Regions from separate parts of the Ligilactobacillus sp. JN-6 (Y).1 genome, predicted to be linked through region 2. Evidence: predicted binding sites of a transcription regulator. Region 2 holds the regulator's gene; the other holds the start of a gene.
The links. Region 2 encodes Rex, which represses fermentation and respiration genes when NADH is low (regulators of the CRP and FNR family bind a similar motif). Its sites were predicted from a motif close to TTGTGAANTANTTCACAA; they were not measured.
Positions count from the first base shown of each region.

Region 1: a site for Rex is predicted at 1,341-1,358, ahead of pdhA (pyruvate dehydrogenase (acetyl-transferring) E1 component subunit alpha). Genes of this name have one in related genera too.

Region 1 covers NZ_CM176599.1:845,938-849,126, forward strand. The annotation lists gene AC3XNE_RS04030 (FAD-dependent oxidoreductase) at 1-196, shown strand, start outside; gene AC3XNE_RS04035 (hypothetical protein) at 343-615, opposite strand; gene pdhA (pyruvate dehydrogenase (acetyl-transferring) E1 component subunit alpha) at 1,547-2,638, shown strand; gene AC3XNE_RS04045 (alpha-ketoacid dehydrogenase subunit beta) at 2,642-3,189, shown strand, end outside.
Region 2 covers NZ_CM176599.1:1,762,404-1,765,592, reverse strand. The annotation lists gene groES (co-chaperone GroES) at 1-110, opposite strand, end outside; gene AC3XNE_RS08140 (CPBP family intramembrane glutamic endopeptidase) at 292-918, shown strand; gene AC3XNE_RS08135 (redox-sensing transcriptional repressor Rex) at 1,002-1,634, opposite strand; gene AC3XNE_RS08130 (ABC-F family ATP-binding cassette domain-containing protein) at 1,809-3,189, shown strand, end outside.

The DNA.
Region 1 (3,189 bases), 920 kb from region 2:
ACCTGACAAATCGTTCAAGAATGTTGAGATCCTAAAACAAAGCGAAAGTGATGATGTTGGTCTCCAAGCCTTACAAGATATGCCGGCCAAAATGATCAAAGAAAACACGGTCGATATCGACTCTGTTGCCGGTGCCTCAGCCTCAAGCTACGCCCTTAAATCAGCAGTCCAAGACGCTTGGAGCCAGGTAAAATAGAAATCTGTTCCATTCTCTTAACAAATAAAAACAGGAACGAAATACTTGTAAACAAATTAGATTTCGTTCCTGTTTTTATTAATAATTTTTCCGACTTGAGTATTAGTATTGCTTAATTTACTCAACCGAGAAACTATGTGCGCCTTTTAGACATCTCCATCTTTTTTATTTGGTACCTCAACATTTACAAATGTCACAAGTTGCCCCTTACTGCTTTGAGGAAGTTCGAGCTTCATAGGAGGCAGTTCATTCGCCAAACTTTGATTTTCAATAAACTTAACAGCTACACGAAGTGCTTCAAGAACGCTATTAGCCTGACAGTATGCTCCAAAATCCGGTAGAAAAATTAAGTAATCATAATACTCGTTGTTTATTTCTGAAGTGATCACTACCGGGTAGGCTACAAAATTATCTTTCATAAAAATCTCCTTATCATAAAACAGCGTGGAGCATGGCGTATAGAAGGCGAGCACTAACTGACTTTCGCACTATAATGCGCTTTTCAGCATTGTAGTGTGGAAGTTGGTTAGGCACAACTTTCAGCCATGCGCAGCTCAACTAAGAAAACAGCGTGAAGCGTGGCGTCCAGAAGACGAGCATTATCAGACTTGGACTTTATAGTGCGCAGTTTGCACTGTGAGGATAAGCGGGATCTTCTGCCACGCGGAACTCGACTATAACAACAGTGAATCAACAAACCGCCTAAGCCTCGAGCGTTATCGGAGACAGGTGCTATAGTACGGTTCTTAGCGGTGTATGACTAGACTGCGATAGGCGGAGCTTTCTGCTTCACGGAACCGGACTAAGAAAACAGCAGCACAGTCCCAAAGACCAAACACTAACACCTAACAATAAGTCACCCTTTTCAGCATGTTAACGTAATTTATTAGGAAAAAAGCTTTGACCTATTTGATTGTACTCCAAAATAACATCTACTGATCACATCATAAGCTACTGACCTTTAAAATTAAACCCACTTTTTTACATCTTTGCTAAAGATTGTGAATTACTTATGTACTTTATTTCAGTCGCGCATTTTTATATCAGTTATAGTGATTTTTGTTGCTGGTAAGCGTAGTTACTCTCCAATTAGTTCTAACACTTTGCGCTTATTAATTCGAAATAATATATTTCATTCAAGGTAATGTGCAAAAATTCACTAAGAAGGGCTATAAAAATTTATTTTTATATATTTTTGCCTTGTTAGTAGTAACAAAAATTTTAAATATAATGTGCACAATTTGTTAAAGTTTACATTTATCTCAAACCGTATTACCATTAGGATGAAAGCGTTATGGTAAAGCTTTTCAGAATATCATTAGCAAGTTTTCGAGGAGGGAAAATTTACAAATGAAAAAAATAGATTTTGAACAACTCAAGAGTACTCCAAATACTGAAACTCTCAGCATTTTGGACGAATCAGGTCAAGTCGTCAATAAAGATCTATTACCTGATCTTTCAGACGATGAACTCAAAGAATTATTTAAACAAATGGTTTGGTCACGTGTACTGAACGAACGGTCCACCAAGTTGAATCGTCAGGGCCGGTTAGGTTTCTTTGCACCAACTTCTGGTGAAGAAGCCAGTCAGATCGGGTCAAACTTTGCAATGACTAAAGATGATTTTATTCTGCCTGCATACCGTGATGTGCCACAACTTGTCCAACACGGGTTACCGCTTTATCAAGCATTTCTCTGGTCCCGCGGTCATGTAGATGGCAATAAGTACCCTGAATCATTACAAGGACTACCACCTCAGATCATTATTGGTGCACAATATGTTCAAACGGCTGGAGTCGCTCTAGGTATCAAGAAAAATGGTAAGAAAACTGTAGCATACACTTATACTGGTGATGGTGGTACTTCTCAAGGTGACTTCTATGAAGGGATCAACTTTGCAGGTGCTTATGAAGCTCCAGCAATTTTCTTTGTGCAAAACAACGGTTATGCTATTTCCGTTCCGCGTGCAAAACAAACAGCCGCTCCTGCTTTATCACAAAAAGCTGTTGCAGCAGGTATCCCCGGGATTCAAGTTGATGGGATGGATGCCTTAGCAGTTTACGCAGCAACTAAAGCTGCTCGTGATTGGGTAACTGCTGGTAACGGTCCTGTCTTAATTGAAACTTTGACATATCGTTATGGTCCACACACATTGTCTGGTGACGATCCAAAACGTTACAGAACGTCCGCAGAAGTAGACGACTGGCAACGTAAAGATCCATTGATCAGAATGCGTAAGTACCTGACAGATAAGGGTATCTGGTCAACGGATGAAGAAAAATCCTGGGAAGACGAAGTCAATCAACAAATTGATGATGCAATCAAGAAGACTGAAAGCTTTGCACCACAAAAAGTCAGTGACTTCCTGAAGAATACGTTTATCGACACCCCACCTACAATTCAAGCGGAGATAGATGCTTATACTGCAAAGGAGAGTGACTAAATAATGGCTAAATTATCAATGGTCAAGGCCATTACTAAGGCCCTTGATGAAGAAATCAAACGAGACGAAAAAGTTTTAGTTTTTGGTGAAGATGTTGGCCGTAACGGTGGTGTTTTCCGGGCAACTGATGGATTACAAGACGAAAATGGCGAAGATCGTGTTTTTGATACACCATTAGCTGAATCAGGTATCAACGGCTTAGCTATGGGCCTTGCTTTAGAAGGCTTCCGTCCGGTACCTGAGATCCAATTCTTTGGTTTCGTGTTTGAAACTATGGATGAGATCGCTGGTCAGATCTCCCGGACAGGCCATCGGATGGGCGGCTCACGTAAAATGCCGATCACGATCCGTGCACCTTTTGGTGGCGGTGTTCACACACCCGAACTGCATGCCGACAGTTTAGAAGGTTTATTGGCTCAAACTCCCGGTTTACGTGTGGTGATCCCTAGCGGCCCGTATGACGCTAAGGGACTGTTAGCTTCAGCGATCCGTTCTGATGATCCTGTTTTCTTCCTTGAACACATGAAACTTTATCGTTCATTTAAAGAAGA
Region 2 (3,189 bases):
CCAGTTTGAGGTTTTTCTTTAGCATTACTTGCTAAAACGATCCCACCAACTGTTTGTTCTTCTTCTTCTTGAACTTCAAGAATAACTCTGTCTCCTAACGGTTTCAGCACTCTAGATCCCTCCAATATATTTTTAGCACTCAACACACTTAAGTGCTAATTCAATTACAATTATTATAATAAACACTTTATTTCTAAATTGCAAGTACTTTTTGTCACTCTCTTTGTCTGAGTGCTAATTTTCTTAGAAAATATGCTATAATGTCTGAAGCAGTACAAAGGAGTCATCTAATTGAAACTAAAATCTAATTCATTAAGTCTTTTTTTAGGGTATTTCATCTTAGTCCTTATCCAACAAGTAGCCTTCCACTTTATTCACAATAATGATATTTTATATCCAGTGCAGACCACCCTTAGTCTTCTCGGAGCACTTGGTTTGATCTGGTCAATGCATCATTTCAAATATACTAATCTATTGGAAGATAAGAAAACTGGTTTTTGGAAGTCGCTTCTATGGTCGCTTAGCGGCACGGTCGGACTTTTAATTACTCAAAGGATCTTCCTTTGGTTTGAGGCTGCTATCCTTCATCAGCCGGCAGTTTCCGAAAACACTAGCCAATTAATGGCAGTAGCCGCCAAGTATCCGTACTATATACTGGTAATTGTGATCACAGAACCACTTATCGAGGAACTGATCTTCCGTAAGGTTTTATTTGGAAATTTTGTCTTTTGGTTTAGGCCATGGCAAACAGCAATACTTTCCAGCCTACTTTTTGCATTAGGTCATGGGGATGGTCATTTTTTGACCTATACCGCTATTGGTTTGATACTCTGTTTCATTTACCAAAAGACAGGTAGGATCCAGACTTCCATGCTTTCGCATATTTTAATGAACCTTTTTGTTTTATTTATCCACTAAAAAAATCGTAGAGATTTGCTATAGCTAGTAGGTCTCTACGATTTTTTTAAAACTGTCTCCATCAATGGTCTCACTTTTCTAAATTATTGATCGACATGATTTAAGAAATAAATCAAAGTTTGTAATTCATTGGTTAAATCGACATTTTGGATCCGTACATTATCTTGAACAGTCACACGTAAAGGCGTAAAGTTCAAAATACCTTTAACACCAGCAGAAACAAGTTCATCAGTAACACGTTGTGCGACTGGAGAAGGGACGGTTAAAATAACAACTTCTATCTGTTGTTCAACTAATTGTTCCTTCATTTCACTCATGGGGTAAATTGGAACACCGCTTTGAATAGTGCCGGTGATCCGGTCATCAATGTCGAAAGCTGCACTGATCCTTACATTGTTACTGCCATGGAAATTATAATTCAACAACGCGTGTCCTAAATTACCTACACCGATCAGCCCAACATTAGTCAACTTGTCTTGGTTCAACGTCTTCTTAAAGAAGTCTAAGAGACTTTTAACGTCATAACCGTAACCCCTTTTCCCTAGTGCACCAAAATACGAAAAATCACGTCTGATCGTTGCAGAATCAACCTTAACTGCTTCAGCTAATTCAGTTGAAGAGATCCTTTTCTTACCGGAATTAAATAATATACCTAAATAGCGATAGTAAATTGGCAATCTTTTAGCCGTTGCTCTAGGTATTTTTGCATTCACCATTTTTATGCCCCTTTCACAAATACTCACGTAAGTAATTTTACCATATAAAATTTCACAATCAAACAAAAAGTTCATTAGTTCACAACTTAATTGGAAAAATTTAAATTTACAACGATATATTGCAAGGTATGCTAAAATGGTTTAGTAGAATAAAAATAGGCAGGTGAAATTTTTATGCTTTTATTACAAGTCCAACAAGTAGCTCGTATTTTTGCTGGAGATCCACTTTTTCAAAACGTAAACCTGAATATCCAAGACAATTCGCGGATCGCTCTTGTCGGGCCGAACGGAGCTGGTAAATCTACATTGATCAAAATGATCACTGGTGAAAATGAACCTGACGAAGGACAAATCGTTGGACGAAAAGGATTGACCATCGGTTACTTAGCCCAGGATACCGGCTTAGAATCTGAAGATACCATTTACAATGAAATGTTAAAAGTCTTCTCGGGCTTGATCAAAATGGAACAACAGATCCATGAATTAGAAAATAAGATCGCCAAAAGTAAAGATCATACTTCTGGAACTTATCAATCTTTATTAAAACAATATGACCAAACGGTGCACGATTTTGAAGCACAAAATGGTTATGGCTACCAAGCAGAGATCCGTTCGGTACTTCACGGTTTTAATTTTGAAGAAGCAGATTTTGACAAAAAAATATCTTCTTTGTCAGGTGGGCAAAAGAGACGCCTCGCTTTGGCTCGTTTGCTTCTTGAAAAAAGAGATCTACTGGTCTTGGACGAACCAACAAACCACCTAGACATTGAAACATTACAGTGGCTGGAAAATTATCTCCAAGGATATCCAGGAGCTTTGTTACTCGTTTCTCATGATCGTTATTTCCTTGACAAGATCGTTACAGAAGTCTGCAACATTAGTCACAAGCGAGCTAAAACATACCCTGGAAATTACACTTCGTTTGTGAAGCAAAAAAAAGAAGATCAAAAACAAGCTTGGAAGGATTATGAAAAACAGCAGGTTGAGATCAACAAGCTGCAAGATTTTGTTAACAAAAACTTAGTTCGTGCTACAACCAGTAAACGTGCTCAAAGCCGCCAGAAGCAATTGGACAAGATGGAACGTCTTCAAAGGCCAGAAGGTGATGAAAAAGGACCACACTTTTCTTTCACTCCAAGCTTAAAAAGTGGTTCTGTTGTGTTAACAGTCTCCGATGGTTATATTGGCCATGATGCCCACACGATCTCTGGACCGATCAATGTTGAATTGCGCAAAAATAAAGTTTTAGCGGTCGTCGGCCCAAACGGGATCGGTAAATCAACTTTATTAGAAAGTATTATTGGACAGATCCCTTTCGTTTCAGGTACCGCAAAGTTTGGTGCTAATGTTCAATACGGATACTACGATCAGGAACAGCAAGGTTTGCATGCGCAAAAAACAGTCCTAAATGAACTGTGGGATGAACATCCAACTACACCAGAAAAAGATATCCGTTCTCTCTTAGGTGGCTTTTTATTCAGAGGGGAAGATGTAAAAAAAATTGTCCGGAATTTGTCTGGCGGTGAAAAAGCGCGTCTTCTTTTGACTAAGTTAG